DNA from 3 places in the Pantoea sp. SGAir0215 genome. Region 2 is predicted to be linked to each of the others. Evidence: riboswitches for the same ligand, from Rfam matches in the RefSeq annotation. Region 2 holds a riboswitch; each other region holds the start of a gene.
The links. A riboswitch is a leader RNA that binds a small molecule or an ion and turns the genes downstream of it on or off. The one in region 2 is predicted to bind thiamine pyrophosphate.
Positions count from the first base shown of each region.

Region 1: another riboswitch for thiamine pyrophosphate. It lies ahead of C1N64_RS22185 (FAD-dependent oxidoreductase); the one in region 2 lies ahead of thiB (thiamine ABC transporter substrate binding subunit).
Region 3: another riboswitch for thiamine pyrophosphate. It lies ahead of thiM (hydroxyethylthiazole kinase); the one in region 2 lies ahead of thiB (thiamine ABC transporter substrate binding subunit).

Region 1 covers NZ_CP028032.1:249,290-259,383, reverse strand. Annotated here, with positions in the region: gene C1N64_RS22205 (ABC transporter ATP-binding protein) at 1-160, shown strand, start outside; gene C1N64_RS22200 (helix-turn-helix domain-containing protein) at 173-721, opposite strand; gene C1N64_RS22195 (AzlC family ABC transporter permease) at 824-1,489, shown strand; gene C1N64_RS22190 (AzlD domain-containing protein) at 1,486-1,806, shown strand; TPP riboswitch at 1,884-2,003, shown strand; gene C1N64_RS22185 (FAD-dependent oxidoreductase) at 2,142-3,086, shown strand; gene thiS (sulfur carrier protein ThiS) at 3,071-3,268, shown strand; gene C1N64_RS22175 (thiazole synthase) at 3,271-4,029, shown strand; gene C1N64_RS22170 (HesA/MoeB/ThiF family protein) at 4,039-5,001, shown strand; gene C1N64_RS22165 (GNAT family N-acetyltransferase) at 5,024-5,488, opposite strand; gene C1N64_RS22160 (LysE family translocator) at 5,548-6,150, opposite strand; gene C1N64_RS22155 (VOC family protein) at 6,203-6,577, opposite strand; gene C1N64_RS22150 (YybH family protein) at 6,643-7,014, shown strand; gene C1N64_RS22145 (ASCH domain-containing protein) at 7,038-7,451, opposite strand; gene C1N64_RS22140 (DsbA family protein) at 7,511-8,062, opposite strand; gene C1N64_RS22135 (flavin reductase family protein) at 8,406-8,990, shown strand; gene C1N64_RS22130 (NADPH-dependent aldehyde reductase Ahr) at 9,003-10,019, shown strand.
Region 2 covers NZ_CP028031.1:1,341,639-1,351,732, forward strand. Annotated here, with positions in the region: gene thiP (thiamine/thiamine pyrophosphate ABC transporter permease ThiP) at 1-244, opposite strand, end outside; gene thiB (thiamine ABC transporter substrate binding subunit) at 220-1,206, opposite strand; TPP riboswitch at 1,250-1,354, opposite strand; gene sgrR (HTH-type transcriptional regulator SgrR) at 1,390-3,051, opposite strand; gene C1N64_RS06285 (MFS transporter) at 3,305-4,483, shown strand; gene leuD (3-isopropylmalate dehydratase small subunit) at 4,556-5,161, opposite strand; gene leuC (3-isopropylmalate dehydratase large subunit) at 5,172-6,569, opposite strand; gene leuB (3-isopropylmalate dehydrogenase) at 6,574-7,665, opposite strand; gene leuA (2-isopropylmalate synthase) at 7,668-9,230, opposite strand.
Region 3 covers NZ_CP028031.1:3,440,288-3,450,381, reverse strand. Annotated here, with positions in the region: gene metG (methionine--tRNA ligase) at 1-694, opposite strand, end outside; gene apbC (iron-sulfur cluster carrier protein ApbC) at 867-1,979, shown strand; gene C1N64_RS16065 (GNAT family N-acetyltransferase) at 1,976-2,431, opposite strand; gene ahpC (alkyl hydroperoxide reductase subunit C) at 2,767-3,330, shown strand; gene ahpF (alkyl hydroperoxide reductase subunit F) at 3,403-4,971, shown strand; gene C1N64_RS16050 (AEC family transporter) at 5,019-5,978, opposite strand; gene C1N64_RS16045 (hypothetical protein) at 6,070-6,267, opposite strand; TPP riboswitch at 6,568-6,664, shown strand; gene thiM (hydroxyethylthiazole kinase) at 6,699-7,487, shown strand; gene thiD (bifunctional hydroxymethylpyrimidine kinase/phosphomethylpyrimidine kinase) at 7,484-8,284, shown strand; gene C1N64_RS16030 (GntR family transcriptional regulator) at 8,313-8,999, opposite strand; gene C1N64_RS16025 (mannitol dehydrogenase family protein) at 9,050-10,094, opposite strand, start outside.

The sequences.
Region 1 (10,094 bases), on a different contig from region 2:
TCTCGATCCTGTGGTTCAGCAACAGACGCTGGCCTTACTGACTGATCTGGCCATGCAGCAACGCTGCGCCATTCTGCTGGTCAGTCATGATCTCACGCTACTTGAGAGGAGTGCACATCGGGTCATTTCCCTTGATGCGATTAGCCTGCCTGATGACTGAGGCAGAGCACCCTCAGATGTGCTCCATGACCAGCACGGCCAGCGTATCCGGCTCCAGCGCACGAAAAATATGTTCAGTGTCGCCGGGATAGCTGATGTAGTCGCCCGGTGCCAGTTCGACGGGCGAGTCTGTGGGCCCGACCAGCGCGCGTCCCTGAGTCAAGATGAGATGCTCAATGGTGTTCGGCGAATGCGGTTGCGAGCGGCGCTCGCTGCCGGGCTGGATGTTTAGCAGATAGATATCCCGTCGCGCGCCGGGCGGACAGGTTGCCAGCAGGACGGCTTTATAATCCGCCTGCTCGGCGGCAACGGCAGGGCCTTCACCGCGACGAATAACCTGCAGGCGGTTCGCTTCCGGCTCCATCAGGCGGGCAAACGGAATATTCAGGGCAACGCAAAGTGACCACAACGTCTCAATGCCAGGATTACCGTTCCCCGCCTCAAGTTGAGAGAGGGTCGATTTTGCTATGCCGGCCCGACGCGCGACTTCTGCGAGAGTCAGTCCTGCCCGCTGGCGCTCTCTGACTAAACTGCTGGCGATAATATCAATGGGTGTACTCATCCTGCATCCTGTTCGTTATGGCGAACGTATCGTTCATCTTGTAATGCTGCTGCGGTCCGTTCATTATAATGGGTATATCGTTCGTTATGGGATCTAATCGTGATGCTGGATAAAAAAGGGACGCTGGACAAGGGCGTGATAAAAGCCATTTTCCTTGTCTGTCTTGCCGATGGCATTGTTGGCCTGTCATATGGTTCGCTCGCTCTTGCAGAAGGTTTTCCGTTTTGGGTGCCGCTGGCGTTATCGACGCTGGTGCTGGCGGGGGCGTCTGAATTCCTGTTTATCGGTATCGTGGCGGGCGGTGGCAGTCCTCTCACGGCGGCAGCGGCGGGGCTGTTGGTCAATGCGCGTCATCTTCCTTTTGGTATCACTGTCAAGGATTTGGTCGGTCAGGGCAGACGGGGTCTGCTAGGATGCCACATCATGAATGATGAAAGTGTCGTGTTTGGCATTTCCCAGCCTACGCTGGCGCAACGTCGCCAGGCATTCTGGATATGCGGCATCAGTATTGGCGTAATCTGGCCTGTGACCGTAATGGCTGGCGCGGCGATAGGGCAGTTTATTCCGAATGTGTCTGCTATCGGCCTGGATGCGGTCTTTCCCGCGATCCTGATTGCGCTAATCTTTCCTGCCTTACGCAAAGCGCGCACCCGCATTCCTGCTATGACTGGTGCGTTTTTGTCGCTGGTGGTCACGCCTTTCGTACCTGCCGGTATGCCCGTATTGTTTTCCTTGCTTGGCCTCTTTACATGGAGATCGCGCAAATGAATCACGCCATGATTATTGCAGGTATTGCGTTGCTGGCTGCTGGCACCTACGCCATCCGTTTCGCGGGTGTTAAACTCGGCAATCGTCTGCCCGTCAGTGAACGAACCCAAAATATGTTATCCGATGCTGCCACTGTACTGCTGCTTGCGGTTGCGGCAACCACCACGCTGTTTGAAGGCCAGCATTTTGCAGGGATGGCCAGAGTGCTGGGCGTCGGGTTTGCCCTGTTCCTTGCCTGGCGTAGAGCTCCGCTGATTTTCATTATTCTGGGCGCGGCCTGCATGACGGCGTTGTTGCGCTACATGGGTGTACCCTGAATGCGCTATTTATCTTGCCGGACCCGGCGATAAATTGCGTGTCAGCCTTGACGAACAGCGTCGCTTAAAATACAACTAGAACCCGTCAGGGGAGTCTCGCCAGAGAGACTGAGAGGCTAATAGCGCCATGCGCGGCTTAGCGACCCTTAGAACCTGACCCAGTTGATACTGGCGTAGGAAGACGGGCATCTGCGCATCGCGTAGATGCTTGCCGCAGAGCCTGTTTCTGTCAGGCTTGTGCTTTTTCCCTTCTTGTATCGCGGGTCTCTGAGAGCTAACAGAGAGGCCAATGTGACTATCCTTATTCCGTTTTTACCCCATCAGGATGGCGGACAATGAGCCGCTGGTCAGTGCTGGGCAGCGGTGTATCCGGACTCTGTATCGCGACGTTACTGGCCGAACACGGCGAGAAGGTTGAAGTCATTACGCAACCGAATTGTCAGGCGGCGTCCTACTGGGCTGGCGGCATGCTGGCACCCTGGTGTGAGGCAGAAAGTGCGCCTCAGCAGGTCGTTGAATGGGGACAGCACGCTGCAGCGTGGTGGGCAGCCCGCGTAAGTGGCGTTGAACAGCAGGGCACACTCGTACTCGCGCCACCGCGTGACAGCGCCGAACTTACCCGGTTTGCCAGCATGACCCTAGCGCATCAGTGGGTTGCGCCAGGTGACATCGAACCCGCGCTGGAAAACCGCTTCGCCCGGGGATTATTTTTCCCGGCTGAAGCGCATCTCGATCCGCGTCAGGCAATGCAACAGTTACGTGCACGTCTGGTCAGCGCGGGCGTCAGTATTCACGCTGGCAAGCCCAGCGGACGCATTATTGATTGCCGCGGTATTCATGCGCGTGAGGCACAGCCAGCCTTGCGTGCGGTGCGGGGCGAAATGCTAATACTGCAAACGGATGAGATCACGTTTTCCCGACCTTTACGCCTGCTGCATCCCCGTTTTCCTTGCTATCTGGTTCCCCGGGCGCAGGGGCACTTTATGCTCGGGGCCACCATGGTTGAGAGTCAGGATACCAGCCCCATCAGCGCGCGCGCCATGATGGAGCTGCTGAGCGCTGCTTACAGCATTCATCCTGCGCTTGCCGAAGCGCGCATTATCGAAAGCGGGACGGGGTTACGTCCTGCTTATCACGACAACCTCCCCGACGTGCGTTATGAAAACGGTGTCTTTTCCATTAACGGTATGTATCGCCATGGCTTTTTGCTGGCACCGGTTATGGCCGAAAAGCTCATGCATCAACTTGCAACAGAGAGACTACTATGCGAATCGAACTAAATGGTCGTGCTATCGAGACGAAAGCCGGGACGCTTGCGGAGTTGTTAGAAGAGCAGGGCATTGACGCTGGCTGTGTGGCCAGTGCCCTCGATGGAACCTTTGTTCCCAGAGAGCGCTATGCCTCACAGTTGCTTGAGGCCAACTGCCGTCTGGAAGTGCTGTCGCCAATGCAGGGAGGTTGATCATGTTTTACGACTACAAGGGCGACTCCCGTTTTTTACTGGGTACGGCCGGTTATCCCTCACCGGATATTCTTCAGCAGGCTGTTGTGGCCTCCGGTGCGGATATCATCACGGTCAGTCTGCGTCGGGAAGGGAATCAGGGTGGGGCCTTTCGCGATTTACTGAAAACGCTGAATAAGCGCGTGTTACCCAATACAGCGAGTTGCCATACCGTCAGGGAAGCCGTCACGACGGCGCATATGGCGCGCGAACTGTTTGCCACGCCATGGATCAAACTGGAAGTGATCGGGCACGCGGATACCCTGCAACCGGATCCATTCGCCCTGGTGGAGGCCGCCCGTATTTTATGTGCCGAAGGTTTTCATGTTTTTCCTTACACCACAGAAGATCTGATTGTGGGCGAAAAACTGCTGGAAGCGGGCTGTCAGGTGCTGATGCCCTGGGGCGCGCCCATTGGCTCGGGGCAGGGGCTACGCAATATTGACGGTTTACGCACCATGCGTGCCTGGTTTAAAGACGTTCCGCTGATCATTGACGCAGGGATCGGTGCTCCCAGCCAGGCGGCGCAGGCGATGGAGCTGGGCTTTGATGCCGTGTTGCTGAATACCGCCGTCGCGAAATCCCACGATCCGGTACGCATGGCGGGAGCGTTTGCCAGTGCCATTCAGTCAGGACATCAGGCGCGGTTGGCCGGCATGATGGAACGTCGGGATATGGCGGTCGCCTCCACGCCCGTTTTTGGTCTGGCGCAGTTCAGTTAAGGAGCGAAAATGTCGCGATATCAACGACAGACTATGTTGCCCGAAGTCGGGGATGAGGGGCAGCAGGCGCTGGCTGCAGCCCGCGTTCTGGTCGTGGGCGCGGGTGGACTCGCGTCAACCCTGTTGCCCCTGCTCGCAGGTGCCGGCGTGGGCTATATCCGGCTGTATGATCATGATGTCGTGACGCTGCATAATTTGCATCGCCAGACGTTGTTTACCGTTGCCGACATTGGCGAGCCCAAGGTTTTCTGCGCGCAGCGTGCGCTGGCGCAACGCAATCCTGACATACTCATCGAGCCGCATGTTGATGCCCTGCGTGCCAGCATTATCGATACGGCAATGACAGGGATTGATTTGGTCATTGACGCCGCAGACAATTTTGCAGTGACCTATCTGCTCTCCGACAACTGCTATGCCCGACGAATTCCCCTGGTGAGTGCCTCAGTGCTGGGAAGACAAGGCTATGTTGGCGGATTCTGCGGCGGAGCGCCCAGCTATCGCGCGCTGTTTCCCCGTTTACCCAAAGCATCAGGCAACTGCAACACTGCGGGGGTTTTAGGCCCGGCGGTCGCCACCTTAGGCGCCATGCAGGCTCAGATGGCGCTCAGCATACTGCTAACGCTGTCGCCGTCACCGTTAGGGTGCATGATTAACTGTGATTTTGTGTCATGGCAACTGCGTCAGTTCCGCTTTGATGCGGCACCGGAACCGGAAAAACCCGGGATTCCGTTTATTGATCCTGCCTTGTTGACGCCAGACGACTGCGTGGTGGAGCTACGTGGGATGGATGAAGCCCCCGTGAGCGTCAGCACGAATGCTGAGAGGCTACTGCCACAGGATATTGCCTGCTGGCAACCGCCCGCGGATAAGCGCATTGTTCTGGTCTGCGCCAGCGGCATGCGTGCCGCTCAGGCCGCGCAGGCACTGGAGGCGCGTGGCTGTGAGCGGCTGGCCATCATCGCCGACCGCTAAATCTGACGGAAAAGCAGGCTTATCAGGCCCGGTCTGAACGACGGGCCTGATAGATATCGGGTCGGGTAATCGTCCAGGCGTAATCGGGCCGGTTGACGGGCTCGTAACCGAACTTTTTATATAGCCATGGCGCGGTTGAGGTGAACAGTAGCATCCTGCGAAGTTTATCCACGATGGGATGGGACTGACAGCAGGTAATCAGCCAACCTCCCAGACCTGCGCCCTGATACTCTTCCAGCACGTAGACATCACATAAATAGGCAAAGGTGGCGTAATCAGTAACAAAGCGGGCAAATCCGATCTGCTGTTGATGATGAAAAAGGCCAAAATTTAAGCTGTTCTCTACCGACAGGGCCACGGTTTCTCCATCAATACCGGCTGCCCATGTTGAGCGGGTGAGATAGCGATGAATCGCCTCAATATCCATCCTTGCGCGATCTGTCGTGATCAGATAATCGTCTTTATACCATTGCTGAACGGCTACCATCTGTTTCCCTCTGCCTTCCGATATGAATGAAAGTTATGATGACCGCGTTGAGCTGACGATCAGGATACCAGGTTGTGTACGGCAATCACTATCAGCAAAAGGCCCCCTGCCATGTTTACATAGCGTTTCAGAACAACGGGATTCACGCTTTGCGCTGAAAAAACCAGTAGCTGGCTGATAAGCGTGAGCCAGAGACACATCACTACAATGTGTACGGTGGCCAGGCTCAGGAAGGCAGCCAAATCGGTTCTGTCGCCTGTAAACTGGGAAACCACCGTCAGGTAGAACAGGATAGCTTTAGGGTTAATGACGTTGGCCAGCCAGGCGCCTTTTATCGTCACCGCGCTGTCCATAGCGTTCAGCGTAAAGGTTTTTGTCTTTATCCCGGTGATAAACAGCAGTCCGCCAAGCCACAGTAAATAAACGCCCCCCACGATTTTTAACCAGGTGAACAGTGTGGATGACGCCACCAGCGCCGTCGACAGCCCCAGTCCAATCAGCAGCGCGTGCGTGTAAATACCCAGCGCAGTGCCGAACAGTGTTTTAAACAAGCCTCTGTAGCCTGATGTAAGTGCACTGTTCATCGCCAGAGTGAAACTCGCCCCAGGTGACAGCGCAATCGGCAACAGTGCAGGCAGAAAGCCAGCGAGATTAATATCCAACGGCTCTCCGTTTACAAGGCTTTTTCGCTGCGTGTACAGAACCGGTCATACACTATGACGGATTGTAAAAAGCACACAGCTTGTTACCGGTGGGATCTCTGAGATAAGCGACACAGCGACCATCGGTTTCTCTGATATGCGGTGGGGATTCAGCCGAGGTTCCGCCGTTTTCGAGACCCTGCTGATGCCAGCGGAAGACGGCGTCAGATGAGGGCATCGCAAAGCCAATGGTTCCGCCATTGGCAAAGGTGGCCGGTTGACCATTAATGGGCTTAGTGACAATAAAACGCTGGTTATTTTTCGAATAAAAAGGGCGGCCTATGGCATCAATTCCCTGCTCTTCACACGCTATTACGGCAAAAATGGCGTCATAGAATTTTTTTGCCTGCTCAATATCGTCTGTACCAACAACCATATGACTAAACATGATTAACTCCTTTTAACATCGGTAAGCATATACTTAACATACCCGCAATGCGTGCGGAAGAGCTGATGAATGAGCTACCTGTTTTACAGGTTATCAGACGATGCGACAGGGCGATGACTTCCCGTGATTACGACGCATTGATGCAGCACTATGCAGAGGGTGCCAGCCTGGTGGTAAAGCCGGGAATGAGGGTAACGCGCAAGGCCATTGTTCAGGATAAGCGGGTGGTTGAGCAGGGCCGAATGGCGGTCATTGAGAGGGGGAAAACGGCGCTGGTGATCATGGAAACCGTGCTGCGTTATCCCTGTCAGCAGGAAAACCATGTTGAAACGACCCGGCGCGCCACCTATTTGTTTCGCCGGGACAGCGATGGTCAATGGCGCTGCACCGTTGATTCGGCCTGCTGCCCCGGAATGAAAACGCCCGTTCGGATGTAATACGGGCGCGAACGGGCGGTTTGTCAGATGACTTCCACCAGCTGGAAGGTTTCAAAGATCAGCTCCATTTCGGGACTGAATCCGCCGTTGCGCTGGAAGAAGCGTTGATGTTCACGCTGCCAGTATTCAAGACTCAGGTCGCCTTCTCCTTCCATCATGGCCATTTCCGGCGTGACGCGATCAAAGCGCGTCAGAAAAAGCCCGGTCGTTCTGACGACGCACAGCGGTTTTTTCTCGCCATCTAAAATAATGTTGTAACCGCCAGGCAGCGGCCTGACGTCGTCATCGTACCAGCCCTGCAACGAGCTGCAGGTGGCAATTTTCTTCCCGGTCAGGACCAGGGTCGCCAGTTCATTCGCCAGCTCAGGTGAATCGCCAAATGACCACGACAGTGCGCCAGGATATTTAGCCTTTATTTGTTCCACATTCATTGTCATGGGAATATTACGTCCGTTTATGGGTTATCCACTCAGTTTGTGTGCATCGCAGGGGAATATCAGGCCAGAAGGCGTTCTGCCCACTGTTCAACCGAATCGCCGCTGCCGATATCGGGCTGGACCAGACCATTAATCATGAAGGTTGGCGAAACATGAATCCCGTTCTGACGGGCATACTTACAGTGCCATTTCACCAGATTTTGTAAGTCAGGGCGATCGAAAGCCGCATAAGCATCAATGCCGCTGTAATCCCTGAGCCGTGCCAGGAGTTGGTTAGGCGTGGTGTCCATGTTAGGACCACGGCAGTGGTCAGTGAACTCAAACGCTTCGCGGTGATCGGCCACCGCCTGGAGGACGGCTTTAGCCGCCGCTTTACCTTGTACTGAGGCGGCAAGAATATAGCGCACAATAACCCCGGAATACATATGCCAGGGCTGGGACTGAAGATGGACTTTAAGCGTCATCTTATCTTCTCCGACCAGGCTCAGGAGCGCATCCAGCTTATTGAAAGCCCGAACGGAGAAAGGGCAGGTGGGCTCGATAAAAACTTCAAAAAGATGAGGCCCATGACCCCAGGTAAGCGGTTCTGCCCGTAGTGTTTCATTGTTCATAGCGGCTCCTGTTGTAAAGCATGAAAGTTGGCTTCAATGACTGTGACAAACTTAGCCAGGTTCTGCCAGTGCAGACCTTATTTTAAACCGATAAGGATTAATCTCATTTCTCCCACATCAAACCAAACCAAACTAGAATTAGCTATCCGGCGGTTTCGCTTTAAAGGCCAGCACTATCAGATTTCATCAATGTTAAATCATGATATTAAACATTATTTTTAACGTTAAGGCACAAAGCGGCAAACTGAAGCGAAATAAAAGCCGCTAAGGTAACGCGCTTTATTCCCTGATATTGGGGTTCAGTCGCGTCATTTATGCCTGGTTCAGGTCTGAGGAACACTGCATGTCGCATTTTCGTCCGGTAGCGCTGGAACACGCAAGCCGTCTGCTTAATCACGGTCCCACGGTGTTAATTACCAGTCGCGACAGTCAGTCAAAGCGCCGCAACATCATGGCCGCAGCCTGGTCGGTACCCGTTGAGTTCACACCAGCAAGAATGGCTATCGTTGTGGATAAATCCACATTGTCACGTGAGATCATTGAAGCCAGCGGGGCATTTGGCATTTGTGTACCGGCGGCGGGTTTTGTGGATATGGCTTATGCGGTGGGCAGCACGTCCGGGCGCGATCAGGACAAGTTTGCCGACTTCGCTATTCAGGCACACGAAAGTCCGCACTATGGCGTGCCGTTGCTGGAAGAGAGCTGTGTCGCGTGGATGGAGTGCCGTCTGCTGCCTGAAACGGAAGCGCAACAGGCCTATGACACGCTGTTTGGTGAGGTGATCACTGCGGCGGCTGACAGCCGGGTATTTTATGACGGCCGCTGGCATTTCGAGGCCGTGGATCCCGCGCTCCATACATTACATCATCTTGGCGGTGGTCAGTTCGTGACCGTTGCGAATACGCTGACTGCCAAATCAACGCGTTAAAAGAGGTACAGAATGACAATTAAGAGTTACGCAGCCATGCAGGCGGGACAAGCGCTGGAGCGTTACGACTATGATCCCGGCCCGTTGGACGCTGAAGATGTTGAAGTCGAGGTTGAGTATTGTGGTGTCTGTCACTCCGACCTGTCGATGATCGATAACGAGTGGGGAATTTCGGCTTATCCCGTGGTTGCTGGCCATGAGGTCATCGGACGCGTAGCCGCACTGGGCGACAGTGCAAAAAATAAAGGGCTGAAAGTTGGTCAGCGCGTGGGCATTGGCTGGACGGCCAAGAGCTGCCAGCACTGCGATCCCTGCATCAGTGGCGATCACGTTAACTGTGCACAGGGTACGACGACGACCATCGGCAACCACGGCGGTTTCGCTGAGAAGCTGCGTGCTAACTGGCAATGGGTTATTCCGCTGCCGGAAAAACTGGATCCTGCCACGGCAGGCCCACTGCTCTGCGGCGGTATCACGGTATTTAAGCCTCTGCTGATGCACAACATCACGGCGATGAGCCGGGTTGGTGTGATCGGAATTGGTGGACTGGGTCATATCGCCATTAAAATCCTGCATGCCATGGGGGCGGAAGTAACGGCGTTCAGTTCATCTGAAAGCAAAAAGCAGGCTATCCTCGACATGGGGGCAGACCATGTGGTGAACAGTCGCGATCCCGAGGCGCTGAAAGCGCTGGCCGGTCAGTTCGATCTGATTATCAGCACTGTCGCGGTCGATCTCGACTGGCAGCCGTACTTTGCGGCACTGGCTCCTCGCGGCAAGTTCCATACGGTCGGCGCGGTGCTGAAACCTTTCGATGTCCCGGCTTTTAGTCTGATTCTGGGTGACCGTGCCGTTACTGGCTCGTCAACGGGCTCTCCGGCTCAGTTACGTTCACTGCTGAAGCTGGCCGGTCGTGCGGATATCGCCCCGACGGTAGAGTACTTTCCAATGTCCAAAATTAACGATGCGCTGGCGCACGTACGCGCGGGTAAAGCCAATTACCGCGTGGTTCTGAAGGCGGATTTCTGATGCCAGGCGCGCCTTTCTGGCGCGCCTTTTCTCTTTCCCGTAAGTAGACGGGCTAATCTCTGTTAAAATTAACTC
Region 2 (10,094 bases):
AGAGAGCCCGGGACAGCGGAATGGCCGGCAGCAAAGAGAGCAGGGCGGAAAGCAGCGCCTGCGTAAATGAAAAGCCAATCACATGATGCAGATAGGTATCCTGCAGAACCGCGCGCCAGTCGGTCGCCGGGGCCGCCATCCACAGTGCAGCAAAAGCTGACAACGCCACGCTGCAAAGCAGCAACGTGGCGAGTGAACCCGGAATCAGCCAGAAGGGGATCAGCGACTCACGGCGCGTTGCCATTGGCTGACCCATTGTGAACGGTGGCTGGCGACGGCTTCAGGCGAAAACTGTAATGCCGTCTTCGGCACGCTGAGTGAAGCAAAGCCTGCAGGCAGGTCGGTTTTGATCACCGGGTACATCCAGTTGCCGGTTGGAATCGTATTCTGGAAAGCGGGCGTGACCATGAACTGCATAAACTGCTCTGCCAGTTTTGGTTGTTTGCTGTTAGCCAGGCGGGCTGCCACTTCCACCTGCAGATAGTTGCCTTCGGCAAACGGTGCCGCGGCATAGTTATCCTTCTTCTCTTCAATAATGTGATAAGCCGGCGACGTGGTATAGCTCAACACCAGATCGCTCTCGCCTTTCAGAAACAGACCGTAGGCTTCACTCCACCCTTTGGTCACCGTGACGGTTTTCTTTGCCAGCTTTTGCCAGGCTTCAGGCGCCTTGTCTCCGTAGACTTTTTGCATCCACAGCAGCAGGCCAAGGCCCGGCGTGCTGGTGCGGGGATCTTCATAAATCACGCGCCATTTTTCGGGGCTTTCGACCAGTTCTTTCAGGCTCTTTGGTGGGTTTTTCAGCGTGTTTTTGTTATAGACGAACGCGAAGTAGCCGTAATCGAAGGGCACAAAGGTGGTGTCCTTCCAGCCGCCGGGAACCTGCAATTTACCGGTATCAACGTCGCTTTTGGCAAACAGCCCGGTTTGTTGCGCGGCCTGCAGGAGGTTGTTATCCAGCCCTAAGACCACATCGGCCTTGCTGTTCTTGCCTTCCAGACGGACGCGATTCAGCAGCGAAACCCCGTCTTCCAGGGCCACATATTTCAGTTCGCAACCGCACTGGGTTTCAAAGGCTTTTTTAACGGCCGGACCCGGTCCCCAGTCAGCGGAAAATGAATCATAGGTGTAAACCGTCAGGACAGGTTTGGCCGCGAAGACCGGGGCAGAGAGTAACAGCAGCACGGGCAGGACGTTTTTTAACACTTTGCGCTCCTATAGCGGCAGGGTTGAGTCGCAAAGGATCTGAGCAAAGTTGCCTCTCAAATCCCTACGTCGGCATTAACCGATTCAGGTTCGACGGGTATATCTCAGCGCTCTGACATGATGGAAAGAGGCACCCCGTTGAGAACGTCACATTCTAGTCATTTAATGCCCGCCGGGAAAGGATCACAGCGTGGGCGGTGCAAACCAGGCGGATTTAAAGTCAAACCACCCCAGCGTATTCATCCGTACTCCGCGCATACTGCGCTGGCCTTCCAGCAGCAGCCAGTGATGAAACAACGGATGAAGCCAGTTGCTTTCAACCAGCTGTTTCGCCCATTCAGCAAGGGGGAGCGTTTTCTCACGCCAGCGCGCAGCATCCTGCTGCCAGTTCACCGGCAGGCAGTGCTGCAACAACGGGACTTCGTATAACAGCGCAAACAGAGAATAGTCCAGGGGCAGGGTAAAGTTGACGCTGCCGAGCCAGATATCGCTTTCACCTGTGCCCTGATGCCAGGATTCATAACTGACCTCACGCACGTCCAGCGTCACATCGTGTTGCGCCAGTAGTGGACGCAAGGCATCGGTGATACTGACGTGCTCAATGTGCTGGTTATAAACGGTCAGCGTCAGGTGCGTCAGGCCTGCGGGTTTTTCTACCGGTGTCAAATCACGCCGGTGGTGCCAGCGGGGCAGCAGGCCGTAAGCAGGAAACCAGTAACGCTGGTAACCCAGATCAGCATTGTTCAGTAAGGCAATGGGGTTAAGCAGGAAGCTAAGCCAGCGTCGAATGCCCGGTTCGCCTGCCTTCGCGGAGCGCTGGTCAAACAGTAAAAAGTAGCAGCCCTCTTCAAGCCGACTCTCTTCCTGTTTCTCATCGGCCTGTTCGCCCTGCAGGCGAACACCGGCATAAACCACTTCGTCACTGATTTCGGGCAGCACCCATACCGACACGTCATCGATCAAGGCGCGATAGCCAAAGTAGTCGTCGAAGGCTTCGATCTTCAGCTGACTTTGCTGATTGCGGATGACCCGATAGGGCCCTGTCCCTATGGGCTGACGGGCAAAATCGCGCATATCGGGCCACTCGCGCGGCAGAATCATGGCGCTGACGCTGCCCAACAGCCAGGGTAGCCAGCGGTCGGGCTGATCTAAATAGATATCCAGCGTCCAGGGGGCAGGGGAGTCAAGTCGCTGAAGATGGCAAAACAGCGGATGCTGGCGCAGGCGCTCAAGGCTGGCAATCACATCGTCCATGTCGAGTTCCCGGCCATGATGGAAACGGATAGCCGGACGTAAATAAAAGCGCCAGTGTCGATCCGAATGTTGCTGCCAGTGATGAGCGATATCGGCTTCGATTTCCCCCTTTTCCTCATTTATGCGTGTCAGACCGCTAAAAATCTGGCGAGCGATATGGGTTTCTGACCGACGCAGGGGCGATCCAGGCAGCAGATTGAGCAGAGGGCGATAGTAGAGAACGCGCAGAATATGTTTTCCCTGCCGGAAACTGCGGCCCAGATGCGCGCTGATCATCTGTCTGACCTGATCTTTATCGCCGACAAGCTGCACCAGTTGATCAATACGATCCTGTTCCAGCAGGTCTTCAGCGCGCTGCTGCTGCAAGGTTAGTCCGGTGTAGCAGAAGGTGAGCACGGATCGCTTGCCCCGTCCGGCCTCCGCCTGCCAGGTGAGCCAGCCGGCTTCCTGCATCCTGTTAAGCAGGTTCCGCATATGGCGACGTGAACAGTGCAGGGCGTCGGCCAGTTCAACCAGGGTGGTTTCCTGCGATTGCCCCTGACAGCTCTGCCACAGACGAATGAACTGCTGCTTCAGACGTGATGACGACATAAAAGAGGAACTCCCTCTGAAACCTGCTCTGTTTTTCCTGCCCTATTTTAGAGGCAAACTTTCTCGCATTGGAAGAGCGGGAGGCATTCAGCGATGGATGGCGCTCTGACATGGACGGCAGCGATGCCCGTCCCTTCTGAGTAGTGTGCTACGATTTTGCCAGCAGAGTTATTCTGCTGGTTTTTTTTACGTTGCAGGTTATGGTCGGGGGACACGCTTCCCGTTTCTATTGTTGTTCTGTCAGGGATAAGGCATGAAATCTTTGTTAGCATTCTCGCGCCGTTTCAATCCAGTGTTTTTCGCTTTTATGGTGACCGCCTTTATCCTCGGCGTAGCGGGCGCGCTTCAGGCACCGACGCTGAGCCTGTTTTTATCGCGAGAAGTGCAGGTGCCGCCGCTGTGGGTTGGGCTGTTTTTTACCCTCAATGCCGTTGCCGGGATTGTGGTGAGCATGATGATCGCAAAACGTTCTGACCGGGTCGGCGATCGCCGCAATATCATCTTGCTGTGCTGCATGCTGGCATTGGCAAACGCGCTCCTGTTCGCCTTTACCCGCCATTATCTGACGCTGATAACGCTGGGCGTACTGCTGTCGTCGCTGGCGAATGTCGCCATGCCGCAGCTTTTTGCCCTGGCGCGTGAATATGCCGACAGTGCTTCGCGCGAAGTGGTGATGTTCAGCTCTGTCATGCGTGCTCAGGTCTCGCTGGCCTGGGTGATTGGCCCGCCATTGTCATTTGCGCTGGCGCTGAATTTTGGCTTTGTCACGTTGTTCAGCGTGGCCGCCGGGCTGTTTTTTCTCTGTTTTCTGCTGATCTGGTTTACGGTGCCCTCGGTGCCGCGCACCGCGTCCCTGATGCAGTCAGGCGGAATTCCGCTGAGTGGCTGGCGTATTCGTGATGTGCGTATTTTGTTTGCCGCATCGACGCTGATGTGGACCTGCAACACCATGTATATCATCGACATGCCGTTATGGATCAGTACGGATCTGGGCTTACCTGAAAATCTGGCCGGAATCTTAATGGGCACGGCTGCAGGGCTGGAGATCCCGGTCATGATCGTGGCGGGCTTTTACGCCAAACGATGGGGCAAGCGGAATATGATGGCCGCCGCCGTGGCTGCTGCCGTCGTGTTCTACAGCGGCCTTATCCTGTTTCACAGCCATCTGGCGCTGCTGATCCTGCAGGTGTTTAACGCCCTGTTTATCGGCGTGGTCGCAGGCATTGGCATGTTGTGGTTTCAGGATCTGATGCCTGGACGGGCGGGCGCGGCCACCACCCTGTTTACTAACAGCATTTCGACCGGGATTATCCTGGCGGGGCTATGTCAGGGTGCGCTGGTTGAACATTTTGGGCACGGCAGTGTGTACTGGGTGATTGCAGCGATTTCGCTGGTTACGTTGGTGATGATCAGAAGAGTCAAAGAGGCGTGATCCGCGCCTGTGAGATGCGCAGGGCAAAAAAAAGCCCGGTCAGCAGACCGGGCCGTACGGTGATAACGAAGCTTAGCGCATAAAGGCGGGCTGGTTATTTTCGTAAGCTGAAATCGCGCTTTCGTGCTGCAGCGTCAGGCCGATGCTGTCCAGTCCGTTCAGCATGCAGTGGCGACGGAAATCATCAATCTTAAAGCTGTAGGTCTTGTCGCCGGCTTTAACCACCTGCGCTTCCAGATCCACTTCGAAGCGGATGCCCGGACGGGCTTTTACCAGGGTAAACAATTCGTCTACCTGCTCCTCAGTCAACGTGACCGGCAGCAGTTGGTTATTAAAGCTGTTGCCATAAAAAATATCGGCAAAGCTCGGCGCGATGACGACTTTAAAACCGTAATCGGTTAGTGCCCATGGCGCATGCTCACGTGACGAACCACAGCCAAAGTTTTCACGTGCCAGCAGGATGGACGCCCCTTTGTACTCCGGGAAATTGAGCACGAAATCCGGATTGGGCTCCAGGCCGTGATCGTCCAGGAAACGCCAGTCGTTAAACAGATGCGCACCGAAACCAACACGCGTCACTTTCTGCAAAAACTGCTTTGGAATGATGGCGTCGGTGTCGACGTTAGCGGCATCCAGTGGCACCACCAAACCCGTATGTTGCGTAAATTTTTCTGCCATGATGGCGTCCTTATGTCAGGCTGCGAATATCAGCGAAATGGCCATTAACGGCAGCAGCAGCGGCCATCGCCGGGCTGACCAAATGTGTCCGTCCGCCACGGCCCTGGCGGCCTTCGAAGTTACGGTTACTGGTTGAAGCACAACGCTCGCCGGGATTCAGGCGGTCGTTATTCATCGCCAGACACATGGAGCAGCCAGGCAGGCGCCATTCAAATCCGGCCTCAATAAAGATCTTATCCAGCCCTTCGGCTTCGGCCTGGGCTTTAACCGGGCCTGAACCTGGCACCACCAGAGCCTGAACGCCCGGCGCAACTTTACGCCCTTTGGCAATCGCGGCGGCGGCGCGCAGATCTTCAATGCGCGAGTTAGTGCAGGAACCAATAAAGACTTTATCGATGCTGACGTCGGTCAGTTTGATACCGGGTTGCAGGTTCATATAAGCCAGCGCCTTCTCTGCGGATGCCCGCTCCACGGGATCCGCAAACGAGGCCGGGTCGGGAATCTGCGCATCCACCGCGATAACCTGCCCAGGGTTCGTTCCCCAGGTAACCTGCGGGGCGATCTCTTCTGCACGCAGCGTCACGACGCGGTCAAATTTCGCGTCCGGATCGGACTTCAGCGTGCGCCAGTATTCAACGGCCTGCGCCCATTTCTCACCTTCCGGTGAAAACTGACGTCCTTTCAGGTAGGCGAAGGTGGTTTCATCGGGGGCCACCAGACCGGCTTTTGCGCCCATCTCGATAGCCATGTTACACAGCGTCATGCGGCCTTCCATGCTCAGCGCTTCGATCGCGGAACCACAGAATTCGACAACATGGCCGGTACCGCCCGCGCTGCCGGTTTTGCCGATAATGGCCAGCACGATGTCTTTCGCCGTAATGCCCGGGGCAACCGTACCTGTCACTTCAATCTTCATGGTTTTAGCACGGCCCTGTTTCAGGGTTTGGGTGGCAAAAACATGCTCGACTTCAGAGGTACCGATACCGAAGGCCAGCGAGCCAAAAGCGCCGTGTGTAGCCGTGTGCGAGTCACCGCAGACAATGGTCATGCCCGGTAAGGTCATGCCTTGTTCCGGACCGATGACGTGCACGATGCCCTGGAACGGGTGATTCAGGTCATATAACTGCACGCCAAATTCCGCACAGTTCTTGATCAGCTCCTGCATCTGAATACGGGCCATTTCACCCGAGGCATGAATATCTTTGGTCTGGGTAGAAACGTTGTGATCCATGGTGGCGAAGGTTTTCGACGGCTGGCGCACTTTACGACCGTGCGCCCGCAAGCCATCAAACGCCTGCGGTGAGGTCACCTCATGAATCAGGTGACGGTCAATATAGAGCAGCGGCGTTTCATTCGGCGCTTCGTGAACGACATGTGCATCAAATAACTTCTGGTATAAAGTTTTCATTTTATTATTTTTCCTCGGCGACAAAGCGAGCAATGATGCTGCCCATCTCATCGGTGCTAATCGCAGGGCCATCACCGGCTAAATCTTTGGTGCGGTAACCTTCGGCTAACGCACGGCTGATGGCGCGTTCAATACTGGCAGCGGCCTCATCGGCGTTCAGGCTGTAGCGCAGCAGCAGTGACAGCGACAAAATCTGAGCAATCGGGTTGGCAATGTTCTGCCCGGCGATATCCGGTGCGGAGCCGCCAGCCGGTTCGTAGAGGCCAAAGCCATCTTCGCTCAGGCTGGCTGAGGGCAGCATGCCCATAGAACCGGTGATCATCGCGCACTCGTCTGACAGAATGTCGCCAAACAGGTTTGAGCACAGCAGCACGTCGAACTGAGAAGGATCTTTAATCAGCTGCATGGTGGCATTGTCGATGTACATATGGCTCAACTGCACATCGGGATAATCTTTCGCAATCTCGTTGACGATCTCGCGCCACATGACCGAGGTTTGCAGTACGTTGGCTTTATCCACGGAGGTCACTTTGTTGCGGCGCTTGCGGGCGGACTCGAAAGCCTGACGTGCAATACGTTCGATTTCAAAGCGATGGTAGACTTCGGTATCAAACGCGCGTTCATGCGGACCGCTGCCTTCACGTCCTTTCGGCTGACCAAAATAGATGCCGCCGGTCAGTTCACGGACACACAGAATGTCGAAACCGCGTGCCGCGATATCGCTGCGCAGTGGACAAAACGCTTCGAGACCACTGTACAGCGCCGCCGGGCGCAGGTTACTGAACAGTTTAAAATGCTTACGCAGGGGAAGCAGCGCGCCACGTTCGGGCTGGGAAGCCGGGGGCAGGTGTTCCCATTTTGGCCCGCCCACGGAACCGAACAGAATCGCATTAGCCTGCTCACAACCGGCTACAGTGGCCGGGGGGAGCGGTTCACCATGGCGGTCAATGGCGATGCCGCCCACATCGTATTCGCTGGTGGTAATACGCAGATTAAAGCGCTGACGAACGGCATCTAATACCTTGATAGCCTGCGCCATCACTTCCGGGCCGATACCGTCGCCCGCCAGTACTGCGATATGTGAAGAGTTTGACATGATTACACCGTTTCCTTCTGATCTTTAGACTTGCGCTGTAACTCTTTCTCGACCTGTTTGGCTCGCCAGATGTTGTTTAAGGCGTTCACCATCGCTTTGGCAGACGATTCGACGATATCTGTCGCCAGACCAACGCCGTGGAATTTGCGGTTGTTGTAGCTCACCACAATATCGACCTGGCCCAAGGCATTTTCGCCGTGGCCTTTTGCCGTCAGCTTGTAATTAACCAGCTCGGCATTGAACTGGGTAATTCGGTTAATGGCCTGATAAACCGCATCAACCGGACCGTTCCCGGTCGCCGCTTCTGATTTCGTCTGTTCGCCACAACCCAGATTGACCGACGCGGTCGCCGTAATACTGGAGCCTGACTGCACAGTGAAATCATTCAGTTGGAAAAATTCAGGCTCTTCGTTTTGTTTGTCGATGAAAGCCAGCGCTTCCAGGTCGTAGTCAAAAACCTGACCTTTCTTGTCCGCCAGTTTCAGGAAAGCGTCATACAGGGAATCCAGATTGTATTCGCTCTCTGTGTAGCCCATCTCTTCCATGCGATGTTTTACCGCTGCACGACCGGAACGGGATGTCAGATTAAGCTGAATTTTATGCAGGCCAATGGATTCTGGCGTCAGGATTTCATAGTTTTCACGATTCTTAATCACGCCGTCCTGATGAATGCCCGACGAGTGGGCAAACGCGTTCGATCCGACAACCGCTTTGTTGGCCGGAATCGGCATATTGCAGATCTGGCTTATCATCTGGCTGGTACGATAAATTTCATGATGGTGAATGTTGGTATGAACATTCATGATCTGCTGGCGGGTTTTAATCGCCATGATCACTTCTTCCAGCGCACAGTTACCGGCACGTTCGCCCAGGCCGTTCAATGTCCCTTCCACCTGACGCGCCCCGGCCTGCACCGCTGCAATCGCATTACCGGTGGCCATGCCTAAATCGTCGTGTGTGTGCACAGACAGAATCGCTTTGTCGATATTCGGTACGCGGTTGATTAACTGGCTGATAATGTTGGCGTATTCATTCGGCAGGGTATAGCCAACGGTATCAGGGATATTGATGGTGGTTGCGCCCGCATTTATGGCGGCTTCGACCATGCGGCACAGGTCGTCAATGGGCGTACGACCACCGTCTTCACAGGAGAATTCAACATCGTCCGTATAGTTACGGGCACGTTTTACCATGCGCACCGCCCGCTCAATTACCTCGGGTAAGGTGCTGCGCAGTTTCGTGGCGATATGCATCGGCGAGGTGGCAATAAAGGTATGGATGCGGAAGGCCTCGGCAACCCGCAATGATTCGTAGGCGGCATCAATGTCCTGCTCAACGCAGCGCGCCAGGCCGCAAACCCGACTGTTTTTAATAGTACGCGCAATGGTTTGTACGGATTCAAAATCACCTGGTGACGAGACGGGGAAGCCGACTTCCATCACATCAACGCCCATACGTTCCAGCGCTAACGCAATCTGCAGTTTTTCTTTCACACTCAGGCTGGCCTGTAAGGCCTGTTCACCATCACGCAGAGTGGTATCGAAAATAATAACTTGCTGGCTCATCGTGTTCATCCTTTTGCGTTTCTTGCCTTGCAACGAGCATAAAAAAACCCGCGACAGGCGCGGGTTTTTAACTTTTAGCAGGTTCGAATCAGTGTTTGATTTCGCCCACAAGTCTACCGCGCAGAGAATTTGCGATAAGTAGTAGACCTGATAGACGAAAAGAACGTGACATGTTTCAAACCCCGTGAATTTTTTGCTGCATCTATTGGTACTGGAATCAACAATCGATGTCAACCATAAGCGAAGGGTTATTTTCAGCCGCCACAAAGAAAAATGTTCTGACATTTTTGACGCTCACAGAGTATTAAACGAGGCGGACAGAACCCATGACGTTCATTACTGCTGATACGGGGTTACAGGAGAAAGTCTGATTTTTAAGGTGATGAAATATAATGATAAATTAATATTCCAGTATCGCTTTATCCATAATCAGGCCATCTCAGGCAGCATAATCTCATGCGCTTTAAATTTTTATAAGATAATTACGCCATAAAAACGCATGAGGAAAAGATGGCTGGCTGAGTCCGTTCGTCATAGGTTTTTTTTATTTCTTAGATATGGCTACAAAAAATATCATTCACAGCATTTTCCTCTGCCATTATTGAACGTATTTAGTTTAATAATCGCAGGCAAAAGTTGGCGGGCAGAGGCTTTGAATCCCGCCGCCTTTCATCAAATGCGTTTGGCGTTTGCCAGCCCGTTTTTCTACGGTTATGGTAATCGACCTACTCTTAGAAAAATTAACCCAGCAGAATTCTCTGTATCTGGATCGCAGAAATGAGTTCTGCGGTCTTAGCAAAAACATAAGGTTTTGATTTTAATTGGCGAAACAGGGCAGGATGCATATGGCTAGCGGAAAAGCCG
Region 3 (10,094 bases), 2.1 Mb from region 2:
TATCCCACTGTTGCAGACCGGATTCGAACCACTCCTGCATTTTATTGGCGACCTGCTCCTGCAGTGCGCCAGAACGCGTCCAGGCGCGCAGCATTTCGCTGAACGACGGCAGGTCAAAGAAGAAGTGCTCGGAATCACGCAGCACAGGGGTTGCACCGGACACCACAGATTTCGGATCGATCAGTTCGGTCGGGCTGTAGGTCGCGCTGCACACCTCGCAATTGTCGCCGTACTGGTCAGGCGCTTTACATTTCGGGCAGATGCCTTTCACGAAACGGTCAGGCAGGAACATGCCTTTTTCCGGATCGTACAGCTGAGAAATCGTGCGGTTCTTAATGAAACCGTTCTCTTTCAGGCGACCATAGATGAGCCCGGCCAGCTCACGGTTCTCGTCGCCGTGCGTTGAGTGATAGTTATCATAGCTGATGTTAAAACCGGCAAAATCTGTTTCGTGCTCGTGTTTCATTTCAGCAATCATCTGTTCCGGCGCAATGCCCAACTGCTGAGCCTTCAGCATGATCGGCGTGCCGTGGGCGTCATCGGCGCAGATGAAGTAAACCTGATTGCCACGCATTCGCTGATAACGCACCCAAATGTCCGCCTGAATATGCTCGAGCATGTGGCCGAGATGAATTGAGCCGTTAGCGTAAGGCAGGGCGCAGGTTACCAGAATTTTTTTTGCGACTTGAGTCATAGTTTGCGTAGCTTTCAGTTAAGTAAAAAACGGGCTTAGATGGTAACCGATGGGCACAGCCGCGTAAACATAAGGGATTTCCCGCCGCGCGGCCCGTGAAACGATCGGCATCTGATAGTATTGTTACTACATCGTTGAAAAACAGCATAAGCACAGCAGAAAAGGAGTGGGGATGACAGCGCAATCCCGGGAACCACATACACCAGAAGCCTTACGCGCCGTTGTGGCCGGCGTTCTGAACGGCTTTGAGCATCCGACGCTGCAACGTAACCTTATTACCCTGAAGGCGCTGCATCATGTGGCGCTGCTGGATGGGACGTTGCATATTGAACTGCGGATGCCTTTTGCCTGGCACAGTGCGTTTGAGACGTTAAAAGCAGACACCAGCGCTGAGCTACTGCGTCTGAGCGGCGCGCAGGCCATCGACTGGCGGTTAAGTCACGAGATTGCTACGTTGAAACGCGTGAAAAATCACCCTGGTGTTAACGGCGTGAAGAACATTATCGCGGTCAGCTCGGGTAAAGGCGGCGTGGGCAAATCGAGTACCGCAGTTAATATGGCGCTGGCATTGCTGGCCGAAGGCGCACGTGTGGGTATTCTGGATGCCGATATTTATGGCCCGTCCGTGCCCAACATGCTGGGCTGTGAAAAAGAGCGCCCGACCTCGCCTGACGGCACCCATATGGCGCCGATCATGTCCCATGGTCTGGCAACCAATTCCATCGGCTATCTGGTGACCGACGATAACGCGATGGTGTGGCGCGGCCCTATGGCCAGCAAAGCGCTGATGCAGTTACTTACCGAAACCCAGTGGCCCGACCTGGATTATCTGGTGCTGGATATGCCGCCAGGAACCGGAGATATCCAGTTAACGCTCGCGCAGAGTGTGCCCGTCACCGGTGCGCTGGTGGTCACTACGCCACAGGACATCGCGCTCATTGATGCACGCAAAGGCATGGTCATGTTCGAAAAGGTTAACGTCCCGGTGCTGGGCGTGGTGGAGAACATGAGTATCCACGTCTGCAGCCAGTGCGGTCACCATGAGCCAATTTTTGGTACCGGCGGGGCGCAACGGCTGGTGGACGACTATGGCACGCGGCTGCTGGCACAGCTTCCCCTGCATATTCATCTGCGTGAAGATCTGGATGATGGCGAGCCAACGGTGATTCGTCGGCCGGACAGTGAATTTGCGATGCTGTACCGTCAGCTCGCCGGACGTGTGGCCGCCCAGCTTTACTGGCAGGGCGAGGTGATTCCCGGCGATATCGCCTTCCGCGCGCTTTAACCCTTCTGCGCGTCGCTCTCATAGTGCGACGCCGGGGGATAATGCATTAACAGATAGCCGCCTTGATCGCTTTCACCCTGGGAAATCACTTTCCAGCCATGTTGCAGGTAAAACGTCTGGGCGGCCTTGTTCATTTGCAGACACTTCAGCGCGCCGGTTGATGTAAAGCGTGACTGGACGGCCTCAAGCAGTGCACTGCCCACGCCGCGCCCCTGATAATCAGGATCCACATACAGGCTGTGTAAGAAATTATCGTTTTCCATCAGACCCGCGAATCCTGCCCGATGCCCGTCCAGCTCAGCCACTAAAACGGTTTCGCCGAGTATCACCTGATCGAAGTCTTCCAGCTGCCAGTCATCGTTGGCGATCCAGTCCCAGTTATGCCGACGGGCCGCCAGAAACAACGTCCGCAGGAAAGGACGGTCGGCCTCTGCAAATAATCGAATATGCACATCAAGCTCCGTTAAACATCTTTTAACAACCCTGGCAGGGATTCTCAAAAAAGTAAAAGCAGAACAAATGTCATCACTTTCCTTGTACACTGCCCGACGGTGCTTTATGGGAAAACAGCAAACGGCCTTCAGTTAACGCACAGGGGTTATTGCCTGGAAGCACGCAATATATCTTTTTGCGGGTAAATGAAGGTAAGAAAAGCGGTTTTTTCCCTTAACGATCAACGCGATCGGCGTTTGATAGCTTTCGTTTATTTTATTGATAACGAGGGCTTATTAGATGTTGGCCCGGAAAATTTGTAAGCTGCATCACATATTTTAAAGGAGGCCATCACATGTCCATTATCAACACCAAAATTAAGCCGTTCAAAAACAGTGCATTTAAAGACGGCCAGTTTATCGAAGTAACCGAGAAAGACGTTGAAGGTAAATGGAGTGTTTTCTTCTTTTATCCGGCTGACTTCACCTTTGTTTGCCCAACCGAACTGGGCGACGTCGCGGATCACTATGAAGAGTTCCAGAAACTGGGCGTGGACATCTACTCAGTGTCTACTGATACCCACTTTACCCACAAAGCCTGGCACGGCTCTTCTGACACCATCGCAAAAATCAAATATGCGATGATCGGTGACCCAACTGGCGCGCTGACCCGCAACTTCGACATCATGCGCGAAGATGAAGGTCTGGCTGACCGTGGTACATTCATCGTTGACCCACAGGGTGTTATCCAGGCTGTAGAAATCACCGCTGAAGGTATTGGCCGTGATGCGTCTGACCTGCTGCGCAAAGTGAAAGCGGCGCAGTACGTGGCTTCTCACCCTGGTGAAGTGTGCCCGGCCAAATGGAAAGAAGGTGATGCGACTCTGGCGCCTTCGCTGGACCTGGTTGGCAAAATCTAATTTCCGCATCGCAACGTCGATCATTTTCTCATCGGGTGCTTCGGCACCCGATTTTTTGACCAGGAACTCACTATGCTTGATACCAATTTAAAAACGCAGCTCAAAGCTTATCTTGAGAAACTCACCAAGCCTGTGGAGTTGATTGCAACGCTGGATGATGGCGCAAAATCAACCGAGATTCGCAATCTGTTGGTCGATATCGCGAGCCTGTCTGACAAGGTCAGCTTTAGTGAAGAGAACGATCGTCAGGTGCGTAAACCCTCATTTTTAATCACTAACCCTGGTGCGGATCACGGCCCACGTTTTGCGGGTTCGCCGCTGGGTCATGAATTTACCTCACTGGTGCTGGCGCTGTTACAGACCGGTGGGCACCCGTCCAAAGAAGCACAAAATCTGCTTGATCAGATTTCGGCGCTGGATGGGGATTTCCATTTCGAAACCTATTATTCGCTGTCCTGCCACAACTGTCCGGATGTGGTACAGGCTCTGAACCTGATGGCGGTCCTGAACCCACGCATCAGCCACACCGCGATTGACGGTGGCCTGTTCCAGAACGAAATTCAGGAACGGAATGTCATGGGCGTGCCGGCGGTTTTCCTGAACGGCAAAGAGTTTGGTCAGGGCCGCATGAGCCTGGCGGAGATCGTCAGTAAAGTCGACACCAATGCTGACAAGCGCGCAGCAGAAGCGCTGAATAAACGCGAAGCCTATGATGTGCTGATTATTGGCAGCGGTCCCGCTGGCGCAGCGGCCGCCATCTATTCTGCCCGTAAAGGCATCCGCACCGCCCTGATGGGTGAGCGTTTCGGCGGACAGGTACTGGATACCGTTGATATCGAAAACTATATTTCCGTGCAGAAAACGGAAGGGGCCAAACTGGCTGGCGCACTGCGTGCCCACGTTGACGATTACAGTGTTGATGTGATTGACAGTCAGAGCGCGATTAAACTGATTCCGTCTGCGGCGAAAGGCGGCCTGCACGCCATTGAAACGGCGTCAGGTGCCGTACTGAAATCCCGTAGCATCATCCTGGCGACCGGCGCGCGCTGGCGCAACATGGGCGTGCCGGGGGAAGAGCAGTACCGTACTAAAGGTGTGACCTATTGCCCGCACTGTGACGGTCCGCTGTTCAAAGGTAAACGCACTGCCGTCATCGGTGGCGGTAACTCCGGCGTGGAAGCGGCTATCGATCTGGCTGGTATTGTTGAACACGTCACATTGCTGGAATTCGCCAGCGAAATGCGTGCAGACAAAGTGCTGCAGGACAAACTGCGCAGTCTGAAAAACGTGGATGTGATCCTGAATGCACAAACCACCGAAGTGAAAGGCGACGGCAGCAAAGTTACCGGCCTGCAATATCTGGATCGCACCAACCAGACAACCCATGAACTGGCGCTGTCAGGCATTTTTGTTCAGATTGGCCTGCTCCCTAACACCACCTGGCTGGAAGGGGCGGTTGAGCGCAACAAGATGGGTGAAATCATCATCGATGCAAAATGCGAAACCAGCCTGAAAGGCGTTTTCGCAGCAGGCGACTGCACCACGGTGCCTTACAAGCAAATCATCATTGCCAGCGGTGAAGGGGCAAAAGCCTCGCTGAGCGCTTTTGATTACCTGATTCGCACCCAACCTGCACACTAAGTTTTTCGGTGCAAAAGCCAGCCCTGTAACCTGTGTTACAGGGCTTTTTAGTATCCGGCCAGCGTCATTAACATCATCCACAACGGCGTGGTTATCGCGGCAAAAAGGGTGGAAAGCAGCATACTGGCGGCCGTGGGGCCGGTAATCACGTTAAATTTCTGCGACATCAGGTAGACATTCACACCGACCGCCATCGACCCCAGCAGCACCACCACTTTACTTTCCAGCGCAGGCAGACCCGTCAGCCAGGCGATTGCCCAGACACACAGCGGCTGCAGAATCAGTTTCAACGCACAAATCGTGTAACTCTCTTTCAGGCCTTCCCGCACCCGGTAGTGCGCCAGGCTCATGCCGAGAGTGACCAACGATAAGGGTGCGGCGATGGACGCCAGCATGCGCAGCGGTTCAGCGGCGATGGCGGGAAGAGGCCGCTGCAACAGGCTCCAGGCGGTGCCTGATAAGATGCCAATAATTAACGGATTCCTGAGCACGCTAATCAAGGTGCGCTTAAAGCCCTGAAGGGAAAAACTGCCCTGTTTCGACCATTCCACCGAGACGGTGAGTAATGTCCAGAGGATCAGACTGTTAAATACCAGGACCAGCGCAACCGATGGCAAGGCACCGGGGCCCAGCAGGACGGTAGCGACCGGAATACCCAGCATAACGTTATTTGAAAAGACACCGCCCAGGGCAAAGACCGAACCGGCCACGCCATCCAGATGAAACAGACGCGAGGCAAGGATTCGGCCCACGATAAACACCAGCAGACAACTGCCAAAGAATGCCAGAAGCAGGCGCACATCGACTGCGGGACTGTTGTAAAAGTCACTCATGATGCGAAACAGCATGCAGGGCAGGGCAACGTTAAAGACAAACCGGTTCATGCCTTCGCTGATGCTCAGCGGCCATTTGCCCCATTTCGTCAGGCAATAACCCAGGAAAATAAGAATAAACAGCGGGGCTGACAGGTAAATCTGGTGTCCTAATGTATCCAGCAGGAAGGGCATAAGCGTAAGCAGTCCAGTGACTCAGTAAGGGCAAGACTACCAAATTGCGTCGGCCGCGTAACCTGGCAAAACGTGTACCCGACCCGCGAATTTACCCCAGCCAGCGGCGCGCCTGGTCATCACTGATATCGCGATAATACACCCGATGGATAACCGCATCGCAACGCTGACAACGGGCAGAAAGATAAGTGGAATAATAGTGTCGGCCAGAAGGAGAAAGGGCACCCTGACGGGTAATGGTGATGTCAGTCCATCGGTGACGATGAGGGATAAGCGCTAAAAATCGCATCATGCTTCCTGTCAAGTATGAAGTGTTCTGGTAATTTTTAACTACGTGATATGAAGATTTATTGTTGCGATGTTGTAGGCAGGTGTTTGTTATTGCTGGGCATTCTGATAATGGTGAAGGATATAATTTACTTGCGTAAATACCTTTACTGCTCTGACGTGCAAATTTTAAGCCCGCAGCATTAAGCCTTTTTTCGTGCGGTGGGGAGTTGATCCGGATCATGTAAAAGTCTCGCCCGCCAGGTTGAAAAAAGAATAAGCACCTTGCTTAAATTTAGGGGCTTACTTATTCTTCTCTGCGTAACACGACTCGGGGTGCCCTTCTTTGTGAAGGCTGAGAAAAACCCGTATTACCTGATCTGGATAATGCCAGCGTAGGGAATTCTGATGCCTGACCGCATTCGCCTTCTTGTCCGCCGGTTGGGAGTTCTGATGACACATCAACCGCACCATCTTTCTGATGCGCAATGCGCGCCCATCCTGCAACAGTTTCGCCGTCAGTCACCGCTCGTGCACTGCATGACCAATGATGTGGTGCAAATGCTCACGGCTAATGTCCTGCTTGCTCTGAACGCGTCACCTGCCATGGTCATCGATCGCGAGGAAGCGCCGCAGTTCAGCGGTATCGCGGATGCACTGTTAATCAATGTCGGCACATTAACGCACGAACGCCAGCAGGCCATGGCCGCGGCAATCGAGGCGGCTAATCTGGCAGGCACGCCCTGGACGCTGGACCCGGTAGCGGTGGGCGCACTGACGTTGCGTACCCGGTTTTGCCAGCAGGTGCTGATGCAGTCGCCTGCCGTGATTCGCGGCAATGCTTCCGAGATTCTGGCGCTGGCCCAGCAGGCTGACGGCGGACGTGGCGTGGACAGTCTGCACGCCGCCGAAAGCGCCCTGCTGGCCGCCCAACAACTGGCGCGGGAGTATCAGACCTGTGTGGTGGTCACTGGCGAGGTGGATTATGCCACCGACGGGATGCGTACCCTGTCGATCGTCGGCGGATCGCCCTTAATGACGCGGGTGGTCAGCACCGGCTGTGCGCTGTCTGCGGTCGTCGCCGCCTTTGCCACCCTGCCGGGTGACAGACTGATCAATATCGCCAGCGCCTGTCGGGTGATGGCACTGGCCGGAGAGAAAGCCGCACAGGCATCAACCGGGCCGGGCAGCTTTGCACCGGCGTTTCTGGACGCGCTCTGGACACTGGAGGCCGCCCTGTGAAACGCATCAATGCTTTAACGATTGCCGGTACCGATCCCAGCGGCGGTGCCGGGATTCAGGCCGACCTGAAAACCTTCTCCGCACTGGGCGCTTACGGCACCAGCGTGATTACGGCCCTGGTGGCGCAAAATACCTGTGGCGTACAGTCGGTGTACCGTATTGATCCTGATTTTGTCAGCGCACAGCTGGATTCCGTTCTTGATGACGTGCGCATCGACAGTGCAAAAATTGGCATGCTGTCCGACGCGGCGATCGTGGAGCGGGTGGCGGTTGGCTTGCAGCGCCGGGCAATCCCGTTTGTGGTGCTGGACACGGTGATGGTGGCCAAGAGCGGCGATGCCTTACTGAGTCCTGATGCCATTGCCTGTGTCCGCGAGCGCCTGTTGCCACAGGTGTCACTGATCACACCTAATCTGCCCGAAGCCGCCGCGCTGCTCGAATGCCGTATGGCCAGCAATGAGAACGAGATGCTGACGCAGGGCGATGCCCTTCTGGCGCTGGGTTGTCAGGCCGTGCTGATGAAGGGCGGACATCTGGATCATGGCGAAAGTCCTGACTGGCTGATCACGCCAGCGGGGCGGCAACGGTTCAGCACGCCTCGGGTGAAGACGCGCCATACGCACGGTACCGGTTGTACGCTGTCTGCTGCGCTGGCGGCCCTGCGCCCACGGCACAGTGACTGGGCGGAGACGGTTAATGAAGCCAAAACCTGGCTACAACAGGCCCTGCTGACAGCCGATTCGCTGGAGGTGGGCCACGGGACTGGACCTGTGCATCATTTTCATCAGTGGTGGTAACGGCTTCGCTCAGCGATTGTACGGCGCGCTACTCAGCCTCGAACCAGTCACGGTTTTGCCTGATCACGGGCGCGAGCGAAAACATCATTGCCTGCAGATGGTGACGCAGGGCGGTTTCTGCCTGGTCCGCATCGCGCGCTTTCAGGGCGGCAAAAACGGCTTCATGTTGTTCGATCAGCGTTTCAGCGGGCGCGACCTGATTCAGGGTGAGATAGCGCACCCGGTCCATCGTCGCCTTGATGTTTTCAATGGTTTCCCATGCCAGCATACAGTCGATACTCTCCGCAATCAGACGATGGAATTCATCGTCCAGGCTGAGAAACATCTGGCTGTCGCCCCGGGCGGCAGTGATGCGCTGGAGCTGCAGATTATGCTCCAGCGCCATCAGTCCGCGCTGGCTTGTTTCCCGCGCTGCGCGGCGTATCACGGCCAGTTCTACCGCTTCCCGGATAAAGCGTCCATCTTCGACCTGCTTCGCTGAAATCTTACGCACAAAGGTGCCGCGCTGTGGAAGGATTTGTACCAGACCGGCTTCTGCCAGCTTAATGAACGCCTCACGTACCGGCTGGCGAGAGAGATGAAAACGGGCGGAAACCTCTTTTTCCGACAGCAAAGCGCCCGGCTGAATGACGCAGGTGACGATATCTTTGCGTAGATAACGGTAAATCTGCTGATTGACCGGTTCACTTGTCGTGATGGTGTAGGAAAGCGTCATGTTCTGTCCCTGTTAACATTAACCCGATTTCGCCAGCGCGTTAAAACGCCTTAGCCCTGTGCGATGGCCTGTTGCACGGCCGCCCGTGCCCCCACTTTCGTTAACTGTATATAGCAGGCGGAGAGCGCGTCAACGAAGGCTGTATTATCCGCCAGATCCTCGCCGAAAACGGTTTTCAGGCCCAGTAAGGCCCGCACCCGCTCCTGACCTTCCGCGCTTTCTGCCACACAGGTGGCCAGCTGGGCTTTAAGTGGGTCGCGGATCGCTATAGGTTCGCCTTTTTCATCGACCGCAGCGACATAGCGCATCCAGGCGGCAATGCCCAGCAACAGCAGCGGGCAGGGTGTGCCGTTAGCGAGATGCCAGCGCACGCTGTCGAGAAAGCGTTGTGGCAGTTTCTGGGTGCCATCGGTCGCAATCTGGTAGGTGCGGTGTCTGATAGCGCGGTTGGCAAAGCGAGCGATTAAGGCGTCGGCGTAAGCCGGTAAATCCACGCCCTGCGTGGTTAACGTCGGCGCCTGTTCGTTAACCATCAGCGCACGTGCGGCCGCCCGGAACGCGTCGTCAGCCATACAATCGCTGATATGTTCATAACCCGCAAGGTAACCAAGGTACGCCAGAAAGGAGTGGCTGCCATTGAGCATGCGCAACTTCATTTGCTCAAACGGCAGCACATCCTCCACCAGTTCGGCACCGGCCTTGTCCCAGTCAGGTCGGCCGCTGACAAAATGGTCTTCAATCACCCACTGAAAGAAGGGTTCAGCCTCAACGGCCACCGGATCGGACGAACCAATACGGGCACGTAACGCGTCAAAGGCGGCCTCATTCATTGCCGGAACAATGCGATCTACCATGGTGGAGGGAAAGGTGATGTTGTGCTGAATATAGTCCGCCAGCGACGCATCATGCTGCCGGGCGAGCTGCGTCACCACATTCCGTGTGACGTGGCCATTTTCAGGCATGTTATCGCAGGACATCACGCTGAAAGGCGCTAAACCCAGATCGCGTCGACGGCGGATGGCGGCGACAATCAATCCGGGCAGCGAGCGGGGCTGTGCGGGGTGCGCCAGGTCATGCACGATATCCGCATGTTGC